Regions from separate parts of the uncultured Paenibacillus sp. genome, predicted to be linked through region 2. Evidence: riboswitches for the same ligand, from Rfam matches in the RefSeq annotation. Region 2 holds a riboswitch; each other region holds the start of a gene.

Region 1 (5,103 bases), on a different contig from region 2:
GCAACCGGGTATAATATCGTTGCCATCCCATTGGCAGCCGGCGTATTTTATGGCGCGGGCATTCTTTTAAACCCCGCTTTGGGAGCTGTTCTGATGTCGCTCAGCACGATTGTCGTCGCGATTAATGCCAAGCTGTTGAAAGCATGAAGATTTGCCGCCCCGCCGGTGAGGCGAAGGAACTGCAAGAATAAGGTTGTAAAATTGGCAAACAGCAAAGCGGGTTCTTTCCATCGGTTTTCATGCTGGAGAGAACCCGGTTATCCATCAGGTTGTTATGTTTTGATAGGGAGGCTGCCGATGGCCTCCTCTTTCAGACGTTTTCTCGTGTTCCAGTCGAAACGCCGCGCGTTGCTCCAAAAATTGAAATCCCCTGTGTAATACCCTTCATTGTCCACTTGCAATCTTTTTCGGGCGATCATCTTGACGTAGCCGATCACCCGGCTGAAAGTAGCGATGTCATCACTGCCGCAGACGGGGCAAGCGGAAATGTTTTTCCCATCTTCCGCGACGATTTGTGAGCTGCAGTCCAGACAACTCGTGAGCGTTGGCGTCAAAGTGATGTATTGGATCGGTTTATCGAATATTTTCTTTAAATAATCGGCCAATCGTTTTGGCTGAAGCCTGCTTTCAAGGAAATGGTGCAAAATGCTTCCGGACGTCGCGTAAGCTTGAAATTCGGCGCTGTTTTCGATTTGCCGCAAAAAGTCGTCTTCACTGAACGGAAGCATGCAGCCCGATGTCAAATACACATTTTCCCCCGTTCCCTGGACGAAGATGTCCCGATTGTTGCGTTGTGCCCATTTCACATCGTGGCGCGCCAATTTGATAGCCGCATTTTCTCCGGGCGCATACTCGATTCCGCAGGCTACTTTGTCTCTCACGATAAATTCGTTGATTTTTTCCGTCATAAATTGCATGATCCGGTGCGCCAGCTGTTTCCCTTCCTTGTTGTTCATTCCATCGGGGTAACCGATATTGACCAGCCCTTCATGCATGCCGGAAACTGCAAATACGTTGAAATAGTTGGACAAGTCGCGGTTCAATGCGAAAAAAGTCGGATACAGCTGCCGGTTTCGCTCGATCCATCTCCGTTTGGCCATATGCCCTTCCTGCATGACGTTCAGAAACTCTTCGATTTTCGTGAAAAGCAGCGTTTCATCGTGACCGTATTCCAACAGCCCCCGATTCAGGTTCAAGTTCAGCACTTGCACAGCGCCCGTCGATCCGGTCGAACTGCCGAAAATGCCGCTGCCGAGTCTCGACAGTACGGTTAAATCGATTTGCAGCCTGCAGCACAAGCTGCGGCTTACTTCCGGATCACGTGGTTTGATGTACGGATTGAGACGGCGATAGCGTTCATTCTTGAACGGCTCGGTTCGGAAATTCTCGAAATATACTCCGCCCCAGCGGTACATGCCGTCCAGCATTTCGAGGAACAGCCGGTTTTCATAATCGAATGCGTCATCAATCGGTACGGTTAACAGCGGAAAAGTGAACGGGATGCCGGTACCGGTTCCCTGCTTCATGACTTCGATTACGGCCTGGTTGATCCGATCGAAGTATTCGGATGGAATGTCGCGGTAACGAATGTCGAGAGGCGTACCGCCGATCACGACGAAATCGTCCTTGATTTCGTCGGAAGGCTTGCCGAACTCCAGCGTAATGTTGGTGAATGCCGATTGGGATCCGCCGCGCAATGGCATATTCATTTCCCAGATCAGGCTTTGGAACAGCTGCTTCAGTTCGTCCTCCGTGAAGCGGCGTCCTTTGACCGTTTCCTCGTAATACAGGTAGGAAGCGGAAATCGTCGTCATTTGCGACAACATGACGGCACCGGATACTTGCTGGGACATCAGCACGACGATGTTGCTGAAATGCCGGAGCAGCGTTTCAAGCTTTCGAGTCGGTTTCGAGGACATCATATTTTTGGCCAGCGTGGGGATTCCGGCAGCAGCGATGTCTTTGCAAGCGACGCTCAAGCAATATGGGCTTAATTGTTTATCATGAATATAGATTACGCCGTCCCGATACAATTCGGTCAGTTTGGCCGGTAAAATGTGCTGCAGCAAATATTCTTCTTCCGCAAAGTTGGTCAGGTTATGCCGCAACAACGGCAATGAATAAACGAAATTGCTGTTTTCCCTTTTCAAATAATCGGCCTGTTTGGTTTCCGACGGTGATGTAAACGTATCGATGATTTCCTTGGAATGACGAAACATGGTGTTTCCTCCGTTCGATGGTGAATGATTTTATCGGGTGACTTGCGGCGGGTGGAAGGGATTCAAGAAATAGGGCACAACACTGTCGTATTTGGTTTTTAATCCGTTCACATACTCTTGAATTCGTTCAAAGTATTCATCGCTGAGCAGCGGATATCGCACCGTTCTCACTTGGCTTAACCGGCTATTGTGCCGAATGACGGTTTCCACCGACTCAAGGATGTCCCGGCAACAACGTTTCGTAGGGACGGTTCCGATAATCGCTTCGAATAGCTCTCGGTCATCCTCGGGATCGAGACAGTGATACGGCAGCTTCATATCGATATGAACGCCGTCAACCAAATTGTCGGCAAGCATTCGCTGCAATTTACGCGGGAACGTGCCGTTGGTAAAAACAATGATTTTCCCTTTGAAGATCTTTCGCACCCGATTGAGAAAATGACTAATTTCCGAAGCCTCGTTCATCATGAATTCCCCGCCGCTGAATAACACGGCATCGAACATATCGTTGCATTCGCCCAAGCGCTCGATAACTTGTTCGGCGGTTAAATGGCCGTCCGGTTTTTTGGCTATCAATTCGTCATGATTATGACAACCGTAACAGCGCATGTTGCAGCCGTTCCAAGCGTGAATGAGCAGCGATACGTGACCGGGCAAATCATCGAACGTACGAATGAAACGGGGATAAAAAGCCAGCATCCGATTCTCCTTTCCGCGAAAAAAGGCATTTCCAACCACCATCCCCAAAATGAGGTCAGAAATGCCCGTATACATAGAACCAATCGGTTACATACACGAATAACACCTCCCTATCTTCCTTAGGTTAAGCAGTGTCGTCGTTTATGGCAGGTCTCCTGGCTTCGGGTCCATGCGAACGCCGCTTCCTTCCCGTTTCAAGGTGAAACAGTGGATTGCGTGCGGCGTCGCTCGCCGTAACAGTGGAGGGACCGCGTCGGATTTTCACCGAACTTCCCTTTTCAATCGGTCACTTGCATGAAAATGATCCGATACCATAAACCACTATATTTAGTTGTTGGAATGAATGCTAATACAATATATTGAAAAAGTAAAGTGATGGTTGTCATTCGATAATTTTTTATCCGGATTGTGATAAACATCATAAGGTTTATTCTTTGATCTGTGGTATGATTGCCGGGAAAAATCTTGAAAGAACAGTAAACTTGAGATGCACGAGCGGGAGCTGGAAGTTGATCCGGCTGAGAGGAAGGCTGCATTCGCCTTCGACCGCAGAACCTGGTCTGGGTAATGCCAGCGTAGGAATCATGATCTTCTGCCGATCGCAGGGCGCATAGATTCCTATGCGCTATTTTTGTTATTGGAGGAGAAAAGATGATGGGTGATGCTTTTAGTATTGGCGGCGCAACGCTGTCCAGCCGTTTGTTTGTGGGCACGGGCAAATTCGGGAACGATTCCGTGATTTCCGATGTAATCGGACGTTCCGGCGCGCAGGTTATTACGGTAGCGGTAAGGCGAATCGATTTCAATTCGTCCTTTGAAGATGGTTTGACGCACATACCGGACGGCATGAAACTGCTTCCCAATACATCCGGCGCCCGGAATGCGCAGGAAGCCGTACGAATCGCCCTTCTCTCGAGAGAGGGCGGGATGGGGAATTGGATCAAAATCGAGGTTATTCCCGATCAAACCTACCTGCTTCCGGACAATGAAGAAACGATTCAAGCGACATCGATATTGGCGAAGGAGGGGTTTGTCGTTTTTCCTTATATGAATCCGGATCTCATTGCCGCCAAACGGATGCGGGACGCCGGCGCCGCGGCGGTGATGCCTCTCGGAGCGCCGATCGGCTCGAACCGGGGACTGCAGACGAAAGAAATGATCCGCATCTTGATTGAAGAACTCGACGTGCCCGTCATTGTCGATGCGGGGATCGGCAAACCTTCCGAAGCGGCGGAAGCGATGGAAATGGGAGCGGCGGCGGTATTGATCAATACGGCGATCGCGACCTCGGGGGATCCCGCGTCCATGGCCGAGGCGTTCGCAAGCGCCGTTCATGCCGGACGGCTTGCTTATCGATCCGGTTTGGGACCGGTCAAGCAGACGGCGGAGGCTTCTTCCCCGTTAACGGGATTTTTGGGGGGAGAGGGGGAGGCGAATTGAGCTTTTATGAAATCTATTGCAAATCGAAAGAAATGGAATATTCTGAAGCTTTCCGGGAAGCTTCCGGGCAGGATGTGCTCCGCATTTTACGGAAAGACCGACTGAATGAACAGGATTTCCTGATGCTGCTGTCGCCCGCTGCCGGTTCGTGCCTGGAAGCGATGGCTCAAAAAGCGCACCGGCTGACGGTTCAACATTTCGGCCGTACGATTTTGCTGTTCGCTCCTTTATACGTGTCGGACTACTGCGTCAATTCCTGCGCATACTGCAGCTTCAGCGTCGAACATGTTTTTTCGAGAAAAAAACTCGCGATGCGTGAGGTTGAAAGAGAAGGCGCCGCGATCGCGGCTGCAGGAATCAAACATCTTTTGCTGTTGACGGGCGAATCCCCGCAGCAATCGAATCATGATTACTTGAAGGCCTGCATCCTTATCTTATCGAAGCATTTCGCTTCTGTTTCATTGGAAGTTCAACCGATGGACAAATCGCAGTACGCCGATCTTATCGACAATGGCGTGGACGGCCTGACTCTTTATCAGGAAACGTACAAAGAGGATACATATCGCGAGTTACACCGGAAGGGCCCGAAGCGAAATTACTTGTACCGGTTGGATGCGCCGGAAAGGGCCTGTCAAGCCGGAATGAGGACTGTGACGATCGGTCCTCTTCTCGGGCTGGAAGACTGGAGGAAGGAGGTATTTCTGGCGGGGCTGCACGCCCGTTATTTGCAAGCCAGGTATCCCGC
Region 2 (5,103 bases):
TCTCGACGGACTGCGCTTTGTAGCTTAACGCTTTGTTCCATTGGTTAAGCAGGATGACGATGCGTCCGTTAGAAATATGTTCCACGACGAGATTGAAATCGTTGAGAACCGTCGGTTTTTTCTGCGCAACCCCGTCGTGCTCAAAAAAAGAGATGAATTGCTCGGGCTTGATCGTCGTCCCGGGACCGACCTCATGCGTGACGAGATCCTGCAGGGATGTCTTCATAAAATTGATCTTGTCTTCCTGTACGAGCGAATCGTAATAAACGGAACAAGCCGTGTGCTGCAGTTCGGGACCGTAATTCCAATGCTTGAACACAATATCCGAGCTGACCGCGAATATCTTTTCCAGCTGACGCAGATTGTCCGACAGCTTCTCGGAGATCGGAAGTTGTTCCTTATTCGCCTGTGATGTTCCGCCGGCAGTATTGGTGGTCATCCACGTCACCCAGTTTCCGTTTGCTGTACCAATTTGTGTTAGTATGATTCTTCCTGTGATGAACTATACATTTCCCTGTATGGGCATATCTATTTCAAAGCCGGCTGATATAATCCGCAGTCCGAAGCGCCAATGCCACGGCGGTCAGTGTGGGATTGGCCGTTCCGCTCGTCGGGATCACGCTGTTATCCGCCGCATAAAGACCGGATATGCCGTGTACCTGGCCGTGAAGGTCGGTTACCGATGTATCGGGGTCATATCCCATTCGGCAGGTTCCTGCGTCATGAATCGCCTCTGTCAAAGGCCCCGGTTCCTCTTCGACGGCAGTGGCCTGCATGGCGGAAAAAAGCCGTCTGACCCCTTCCTGCATGTCGCGAATGACCGCCTGATCCTTCTCGCTATAGGAAAAATGGACGCGGATAACCGGCACCCCGTATTCATCCCGCTCCAGCGGATCCAATTCGACCCGGTTCTCAAATCGCGATTCGACTACGCCGAAGGCGCCGGCTACGACTCGCAACCGTTCCTGCAGCGGCTTGACGAGATACTGCTGGTACGCATTGTATTCTTCCGGGGGTCCCCCGATCATGACTTGGTAGGGACGGTCTTCCCTGCCGGGAATTAATATGCCGAGCGCCCCCAGCACCTCCGGAAATTGTTCACGGTCAAAATATCCGGTCAACCCCTGAAGCGAATGGGTGGTCAGATAATGGCCGATCGCCCGTCCCGGAATCCCGGAAGCAAGCAGCAGACGAGGATTCTCGAACGTGCTGGCGGAGAGGACGACGGTCTTGGCCTTCATGACATACGACTTCTTGTCCGGCGTCATGACCCTCACGCCGGTTACTCTCTTTTGCCCGGTAAGGATCTCCACGGCCCGGGCATTGACGGCCAAGTCGTAAGGCCGCCGGTTCAGCGCTTCGGCAAACCAGGCGATCGAGCTGAAAGCGGCATTGGAGTGAAGCTGTCCGTATCGGGTCGGCTCGAGGTCAACGGCGATCGGCATCGGGACAGCATCCGGAAAGCCCCGTTCGAGAAGCCGTTCAAGCAGGACGCTCGTGTAATAGGATCCTTCCTGATAAAAGGGAGTGACGCCCATGGCCCGTTCGGCGATCGCGTAATAATGCTGCAGTTCTTTTGCCGGAACGGGCCACCCTGCCGTTTCGGAAACGGGCATCCGCGGCGCCACTAATTGCCAAGCGAGCGTCCTGCCGCCGAATGCGATCAGCTCTCTGAAATAAGTTTGCTCAACCGGTCTTGCAACTTTATCGAAATATTGCCTGAAGCGCGGAAGAGAGTATGTGGGAATATTATAAAAATGGGTCGGCAGCAGCAAATCGCCCGCTTCCACGACGCCGATTTTTTTTCCGTTTGCGCCCCATTGTCGGGCTAATCTCCACAGAACGGCGCCGCCCCCCGCTCCCGATCCGACAATGAGCACATCGTACTCCGTTTGCGCCATTCGCTCCGGCGAAGTGAGCGGTATCCATTCGTTCCGGAAATCCGTTCGGCGGGGAGAGGATGCCGCGGGCTCCCGGTTTCCCATCGATATCGAATAGGGCGGCAGCCTAACCGGTTGACCCGAAAGGTTTGCGTCAGGGCTACCCACATGCGGGTTGAGGGAAATAAGCGCTTCCAGCGAAACATTCCGGCGGCGTGCAATGTTCCTTAACGCCTCGCCGTCACTCGCGATATAAATCCTCATAATCCCCTTCCTTCCGCAGCGCCTTAAGAGGGCTCCTTTTCTACAAATCATCGTATGATTTATATGAAAGAAGCAGGTGAATGATGACATCGCGGACTCGAGCTTATCTGGCCGCCCAAGCCATTCCGCGTCTCATCATGGTCAGCACTTCGGGTATCATCACAATGTCGGCCGAATGACCGAGCGCGTTGTAAAACACGCGTCCCTTGCCGTATTTTTTGGTCCACACGACGGGCATGAACACGGGTCTCCACACTTCGGGCGGATAGGTCTCATAATAAGAAGTCGCCAGAACCTCGATTGCCGGATCGATCAGCATGTAGTAATGTTCGGTGGCGACTTCGAAATCCGAAATCCCGCGGGTAATGGGGTTTTCTTTGTCCTTGATAAGCACTTTGAAGCGGTATCCGGGATGCGCCGCAAAGTTTCCGCCCACCATCAACTGGTATCTGGATTCACAGGGAAACGTATATCCCATGCCGCCGTGCAGCCCCGCCAGTCCGGTTCCGTTGCTGATCGTCTCGAGCAAATTGTCCAATTGCTGCGGAGTAACGGTGCCTTCCGTCCAATTAGGAACAATCAAATCCATTTGCATCACTTTTGCCTTGTCATTAAAAACGTCCCATGTCTCGGATATTTCCACATCAAAATTATCCTGCCTCAATAAATCGGCCAAAATTTCGGCAATTTCCTTCGGCTGGTGCGGCGCATACCCGCCTGAAACGATCAAAGCCTTTTTGGTCCTTTGCCGAAAGCCGTTAGAACGCGTATGTGTATGAATCCGAACACGCACTGTACGATCCATCCCTGCTGTTCCTTTCCTGTTTGAACTGAAAACAGATTCAGAGACAGTATATGCGGCAGTCCCGCCGTATGCTTATGGCCGAAGACCTCATACGATGACGGACACTGCACAACATGGCTGTCACAACATGCTTGCCAAACGGTTTTGTATCGGTTACGATGAACTTCATGAACCCATCATAAAACTGAATATCGGAAACAGGTGCCTATCCGACAACAAGATGCCCGGATCGGCTTAAAAGGGAAGTTCGGTGCAAAACCGACGCGGTCCCGCCACTGTATATGGAAGAGTCGCAGCAAATAGGCCACTGGTTGCAAACGCAACCGGGAAGGCTGCTGTGGATGATGACGCCAATAGCCAGGAGACCTGCCTGTTTCAACGGCACTGCTTTACCTACGGGAGATAGGGAGGTGTTAGACGGCAACCAACGTTCTATAACGGCGGCGTCTTTCCCTTTGTCATATTCGGGGAGAGACGCTTTTTTTATTTGTCTGTAAGCCATTTATCCAAGCGGGAGGAAAAGAAAAAATGCAAGGAAAAGTCACAGTTGCAAATCTTGGATATCCAAGAATCGGGGAAGATCGGGAGTGGAAAAAAACGCTGGAAGCGTTCTGGTCGGGAAAGTGCGGCGAAGAGGCTTTCTATGCCGAGATGGAACGGATTCAGCTCGCGCATCTCGAAGTTCAGAAAGCGAAGGGACTGGACTCTATTCCGGTCAACGACTTTACTTATTACGATCACATGCTGGACATGGCGGTCATGCTGGGTGTCGTGCCTGCACGGTTCGGCCACACCGGAGGAGCTGTTCCGATAAGCACTTACTTTGCCATGGCACGCGGGAACGAGAATGCGGCAGCATGTGAAATGACGAAATGGTTCAATACGAATTACCATTACATTGTTCCGGAGATCGGAGAGGCGGTTCCTTGCCTGACGGAGAACAAACCGCTTGCCGCTTACCGCTTTGCCAAGTCCAGAGCCGGAATTGAAGGAAGGCCGGTCATCGTCGGTCTTTATACTTTTTTAAAGCTGTCCAAGGGTTTCCCATCCCATCATCTTGCCGATCAAATTGAACGGTTCCTTCCTGTTTATGTGGAACTGCTGAAACAACTGGAACAGGAGGGCGTCGCCTGGGTTCAGATTGATGAGCCCGCACTCGTTACGGATACGAAAGCGGAAGAGTTTGAAAGAGTGGAATTGATTTACAATACAATAAGGGATCGGGTTCCGCAATTGAACATCATGCTGCAGACCTATTTCGAGGCGGTCGACAACTATGAGCGTCTTGTAAATTTACCGGTTGACGGCATCGGTCTTGATTTCGTGCATGACAGCGGAGCCAACTTGAAATCTCTGAAACAGTATGGTTGGCCCGACAACAAATCGCTCGGTGCGGGCATTATCGACGGACGCAATATATGGCGTTCCGATCTGGATGCCAAATTAGCCCTCATCCATGAGATTCTGGAACATGTACCCGGTCACCGGCTCATTCTGCAGCCTTCCTGCAGCCTGCTCCACGTACCGGTTTCGTTGCAGCGGGAATTGAAGATGAACAAGACGATAAGAGACGCGCTTGCTTATGCCAACGAGAAGTTGGATGAATTGACTCTTCTCAAATCCGCAGTATCGGATAATATGACCGGCGATCTCGAAGCAAGCCGCACTGCGCTTTCCTTGTTCCGCAAGCTTCCGGAACGGAATCGCCCGGATGTCGCCGCTCAGATGGCCGGTATCGATTCACTTCGGGACAAGCGGAACCTTCCATTTCAATCCCGCTTCGAGGTCCAGCGCCTCAAATGGAACCTTCCGCTCTTGCCGACCACGACGATCGGCAGCTTCCCGCAAACAGCCGAGGTTCGCCAGGCACGTCTGAAATGGCGGCGGGGAGAATGGGATGACGCCAGATATGGCATGTTCGTACGGCAGCAAATTGAACAATGCATCAAGGTTCAAGAAGAAATCGGATTGGATGTGCTCGTTCACGGGGAGTTCGAACGGACGGATATGGTTGAGTTTTTCGGTGAAAAATTGGCCGGATTCTTGTTTACCCAGAATGGTTGGGTACAATCGTATGGCTCCCGCTGCGTCAAACCGCCGGTTATTTACGGAGACGTCGCATTCACAGGAGCCATGACCGTAGAGGAAACCGCC
Region 3 (5,103 bases), on a different contig from region 2:
CGGGCATGTAGTCGAAAAGGGCAGCTTTAAAGGGCTTCGGCGAATTACCTGCGGGAAAAGCAGGCATATACTGTTGAACTATTTGATATATTATGCCGTTCACGAACAAGATCGCGATGTGGATGTAATTAATATTTTACCTTCAAGAACGAAGCGAAAACGCGTGACAGAGTAGAACACTTTTTTATAGGCTGGCAACCTTTAAGACGCGAGGGGCGAAGTTCGTCTTCTCAGCGGTAAGAGGGCCGAGAAAAAATTCAACTAATACTTGCATTTTACAACCATTAGCGTTATACTCAGCATGAGGTGAACGGGATGGAAGAATTGCGCAGCACGATCCAGACGATGGCGAGACGGTTCGGTTTTCTGAATAAAAATTGCTGCGTAGTCGCCGGCTGCGATATTTCGCTCGTCCAGAGTCATATCCTGTACGAGATCGATCGCCGGCACGAGCCGTCGATGCAGCAGGTGGCGAATGCGCTGGGGATGGATGTGACGACGTTCAGCCGGCAGATCCAGTCTTTAATCAAGATGAAGCTTGTCGTCAAAACCGCTTCCTCCGCGGATCGCCGCGTCTATTTGCTGAGCCTTACGACGGAAGGCAAGTTTGCGGCCACGGCAATCGACGAAGAAATGAAACGTTACTTGAACGAGGTCTTTTCGCGCATGAACGAGTTCGAGCGTGAGACGGTCATTCGCTCGCTTAAGCTGCTGAATGACAGCATGGCGAAATCCAGCGTATGCTGCAGCCCGTTCATGTAAGCGTGCTTTTGTTATCCTATACTTGCATTATGCAAGTATTTAGGGATATATATCTTATTTAGTGGAGGTGATTCCAATGGCACAACCGATCGTTATGATGGCTGATGGCTGCTGCGGCGGAACGGGCGGACGTTAAGGCATTTTTGCATCCGATTGGCACAAAGAGCGGTTCGGCGTACAGCCGGACCGTTTCTTGTGCATTTGGCAGAGCAACGGATATTGTCGATATAGACAACTTTTATCCGGTAGTGGTATAGTAACTCTTGCAATAATCGAATAGGTTTGGATACGGGTGCCGAACGTTCCGCAAGGGACGACAGGCATAATAGGGAAGTCCGGTGAAAATCCGGCACGGACCCGCCACTGTAAGAAGTCCGGAAGGCACCAAAGCCGTCCGCAAGCGAGCGCCATTCAAGTCACTGGGCAACCGGGAAGACGGCGCGCGTGAGCTTCGAGTCAGGAGACCTGCCCGCATCGTGAACGCTACCTACGTGGACTTAGGGAGGTGTTGGAATATGGCCCGCAGCCGCTATCCGCACGGTGTACCGCCGGATCGGAGCAAGCTCGGCGAACCGGCGACCGGGGGACCATAGCATTTCCGACACGAATCGGGAATGCTTTTTTTTATTTTCCAGCAAGAATGCGACGATTACTTTATAACCGGAAATGGAGAAGATGAACACGATGAACGACCGATTGGAACGCAAATTTACAACTGCGCGGGCAATCCGCTTGCTTATGATCGCTTTGCTGGCGATGGCGCTTACTGTGCTTGCCGCTTGCGGCGCCGGCAGCGACAATGCCGCGAACGGCAGCGGGGTGAACGGCAGCGCCGGGCAAACCGAGAACGGAACGGCGAACGGCGATGCGGGTGAAACGAACGACGGCGGCCAAGCCGCGAACACGGCGGAAAAGGAGCCGGCCGACACGGCCGACAGCGCCGAATCCGCCGCCCAGACGACTTACCCTCTGACGCTGACCGATGCGACCGGCACGGAGGTCACGATCGCCGAACAGCCGGCGAAGGTCGTATCGATTACGCCGAGCGAGACGGAGATTCTGTTCGCGATCGGAGCCGGCGGCGCCGTGGCGGGCGTCGACGACAACAGCAACTACCCGGCCGAGACGGCGAACCTGCCGAAGGTCGGCGGCTTCAAAATGAACGTCGAATCGGTTGCCGGCCTCAACCCCGATCTGGTCGTCGCCAATGCGAGCATCAACGGCCAGGTGGTCGAGGATCTTCGCGCGTTGGGCATCGTCGTGTTCGCCTCCCAGCCGAAAACGATCGACGAGACGATCGCCCATATCGAGGAAGTCGGCGTCATCGTGAACAAGCAGGCCGAAGCGAAAGCGGTGGCGGACAAAATGCGCGCCGACAAGCAGGCGGTCGTGGACGCCGTGAAAGGCGCCGAGCCGAAAACCGTATACCTGGAATTCTCGCCGGGCTGGACGGTCGGCAGCGGTGAATTTCTCGACGAAATCGTGACCCTCGCCGGCGGCAAAAACGTGGCGAACAGCCAGCCGAGCTGGTATGAAATCGATCCGGAGGCCATCCTCAAGGCGAACCCGCAGGTCATCCTGTATCCGGAGATCGAGGGCGACACGACGATTCCCGACGCGATCAACAGCCGGCCTGGCTGGGATCAGATCGACGCCGTGAAAAACAAGCAGGTGTTCGCGGTTCCGAACGATCCGCTCGTGCGCGTCGGCCCGCGTCTGACCGACGGGCTTCGGGACGTGGCGAAAGCGATCCATCCCGACCTCGTTCAATAGCCGCATATGAAACTGAAAATCGTCACATACGGAGGAGCAGCGATGCTTCTCCTTGTCCTTTCCGCCGTCGTTTCGATCTCGATCGGCTCGGCCGGCTATCCGATCGCTAAAGTATGGGCCATTATCGTTCATCAATTGCCGTGGAATCGGGGAGAAGCCGTGGAATGGACGGCGCTTGACGAAGCGGTCGTCATTCAGGTTCGCCTGTCCCGGATCCTGATCGGAGTACTCGTCGGCGCGTGTCTCGGGCTTGCGGGCGCGGGCTTCCAGGGTGTGCTGCGCAACCCGCTCGCCGACCCTTATACGCTCGGCGTCGCTTCGGGAAGCTCGATCGGCGCGGCCTTCCTGATCCTGTTCGGGGTGCAGTCCGCCGTCGGCATCTGGACGGTGCCTTTCGTCGCTTTCGGGACCGGCATGGCGACGATATTCGCGGTGTTCTGGCTTGCCCGGCAGCAAGGGCAAATGCGAATCGAAACGCTGATCCTGGCCGGCGTCATCGTGCAGGCTTTTCTCGGCGCATTCGTCTCTTTCATGATTTCGATGTCGAACACCGTCGTCAACGAAATCCTTTATTGGACGATGGGCAGCCTGTCCAAGCGGAACTGGGAGCATGTCGCGCTTGTGCTTCCGTTCGCAGCGCTCGGTTTGCCTGCGATATCGGCATTCGCGCAGCCGATGAATCTGTTCGTCCTCGGCGAACGCCAGGCCGCCCATCTCGGCGTCAATGTCGAACGCACCAAGCTGACCGTGCTGACGATCTCGACGCTGCTGACGGCGGCGGCCGTGTCGGTATCGGGCGTCATCGGCTTCGTCGGCCTTGTCGTGCCGCATCTGATCCGTCTCATTGTTGGACCTGATTATCGGCTGGTCGTGCCGTTGTCCGCGATTGTCGGCGGCATCTATGTGCTGTGGGCGGACACGCTCGCCCGAACGGCGCTGAGCCCGAAGGAAATTCCGCTCGGCGTGCTGACCGCGCTGATCGGCGCGCCGTTTTTCGCGTATTTGCTGAAGCGCCGCAAAGCCGGCCTGAAGGAGGGCTGAAAACATGATCGACGTACGGAATGCGGTCAAACAAATCGGCGGCAGCCGTGTGTTGGACGGGGTAAGCTTCACGCTTGCGGAAGGCGGCATGTACGGCATTATCGGCCCGAACGGCGCCGGCAAGTCGACGCTGCTGTCGCTGCTTTCCGGCGTGGAGCCGGCCGGCGGAGGCTCGGTCAATCTGCGGGGAGAACCAGTGAAGGCATACAAAGGCAAGGATTTGGCGCGCTGGGTGGCCGTGCTGCAGCAGGAGGGACTGCCGGCGACGGCTTTCACCGTGCGCGAGGTCGTCGGCATGGGACGTTATCCGCATCAGAATTGGCTCGGCCACGAGGAGAAGGATGCCGGCGAGCTGATCGAAAGCGCGATGCGGACGCTTGGGCTGACGAAGCTGGCTGAACGGCGGCTGAGCCAGCTGAGCGGCGGCGAACGGCAGCGCGTCGCGCTGGCAAAGGTGATGGTGCAGGAGCCGGAGCTGATATTGCTGGACGAGCCGACCACTTATCTGGACATCGGCCATCAGGTTCAGCTGCTCGACGCGGTACGGGATTGGCAGAAGCAAAAAAGGCTGACGGCCGTCGCGGTGTTTCACGACCTGAATTTGGCGGCGCAATACTGCGACCGGCTGCTCGTATTGGCCGGCGGCAAGCTTGCAGCGGACGGCACGCCGGCCGAGGTGCTTACGGAGGAGACGATCAGCCGGGTGTACGGGACGGATCCGATCGTTCTGCGGCATCCGGACAATGGCGCTCCCCAGGTGCTGCTGAGACCGCGGGCTGCGCGCAAATCCGATCAGACATTCATGCCGCTGCGCGGCACCGCTGATGAATGAAAATTTTAATTTTCAAGGCAGAAAGCATCGTTTCTACGTTAGTCCGTTAGTGCTAATATTGACGCGCTCCGTTGGAATTCATCCAATGAAAACCAAGTTACGGATCTCTTCTTATCGTTTCACTGGATTTCATCCAGCAAAATTAAGCCTCCAGGGGGCTGTGAGTGGAAAGCGGCCGATTTCACTGGATACTTTCCAACATAAGCCGGCATCTACCGCTAAAACAAGCCGTTTGATTGGATGAAATCCAATCAAGTTTAAATGACTGTCATAAGAAGCCTGGATCCGTTGCCTCGACAAGCTGCAACAGACACATATGTCAGCCTGTCGCGACAAGTTGCGGGCGGCGTATGGCCCTTTTCTATAAAATGATCCCATCATCGTGAAAGGAGACCGTGTCATGGAGCTTGAATTGAAGCTGCGTCAAGTGTGCGAACGAATCGGACCGCTGGACGAAGCCGCGATGGCGGAAGCCGCCGCAAGGCTGGACAGCCTGACGAAGCCGCCGGGCAGTCTCGGCAGACTGGAGGAGATCGCCGTCCGGATCGCCGGGATCAAGGGCGAGGCGATGCCCGTGGCCGGGAGGAAGGCGGTGGTGGTCATGGCGGGCGATCACGGCGTGACCGCCGAAGGCGTCAGCGCCTACCCGGCGGAGGTTACGCCGCAGATGGTGATGAATTTTCTCGCCGGCGGCG

What was found. Region 2 has a riboswitch for cobalamin ahead of metE (5-methyltetrahydropteroyltriglutamate--homocysteine S-methyltransferase). Riboswitches for the same ligand answer to the same signal wherever they lie in the genome.
Region 1: linked by a shared signal. The riboswitch ahead of RWM61_RS13565 (radical SAM protein) and the one ahead of metE (5-methyltetrahydropteroyltriglutamate--homocysteine S-methyltransferase) in region 2 are both predicted to bind cobalamin.
Region 3: linked by a shared signal. The riboswitch ahead of RWM61_RS17320 (ABC transporter substrate-binding protein) and the one ahead of metE (5-methyltetrahydropteroyltriglutamate--homocysteine S-methyltransferase) in region 2 are both predicted to bind cobalamin.

The regions. Positions count from the first base shown of each region.
Region 1 is NZ_CAUPYC010000042.1:28,455-33,557, forward strand. It holds gene RWM61_RS13555 (copper-translocating P-type ATPase) at 1-147, shown strand, start outside; gene nrdD (anaerobic ribonucleoside-triphosphate reductase) at 273-2,219, opposite strand; gene RWM61_RS13565 (radical SAM protein) at 2,250-2,993, opposite strand; cobalamin riboswitch at 3,046-3,249, opposite strand; TPP riboswitch at 3,404-3,517, shown strand; gene RWM61_RS13570 (thiazole synthase) at 3,573-4,358, shown strand; gene thiH (2-iminoacetate synthase ThiH) at 4,355-5,103, shown strand, end outside.
Region 2 is NZ_CAUPYC010000018.1:1,617-6,719, reverse strand. It holds gene RWM61_RS08305 (spore germination protein) at 1-439, opposite strand, end outside; gene RWM61_RS08300 (GMC family oxidoreductase) at 534-2,144, opposite strand; gene RWM61_RS08295 (ThuA domain-containing protein) at 2,248-2,874, opposite strand; cobalamin riboswitch at 3,132-3,338, shown strand; gene metE (5-methyltetrahydropteroyltriglutamate--homocysteine S-methyltransferase) at 3,478-5,103, shown strand, end outside.
Region 3 is NZ_CAUPYC010000072.1:1,863-6,965, forward strand. It holds gene RWM61_RS17310 (hypothetical protein) at 1-175, shown strand, start outside; gene RWM61_RS17315 (MarR family winged helix-turn-helix transcriptional regulator) at 316-762, shown strand; cobalamin riboswitch at 1,036-1,250, shown strand; gene RWM61_RS17320 (ABC transporter substrate-binding protein) at 1,447-2,535, shown strand; gene RWM61_RS17325 (iron ABC transporter permease) at 2,542-3,576, shown strand; gene RWM61_RS17330 (heme ABC transporter ATP-binding protein) at 3,581-4,408, shown strand; gene cobT (nicotinate-nucleotide--dimethylbenzimidazole phosphoribosyltransferase) at 4,809-5,103, shown strand, end outside.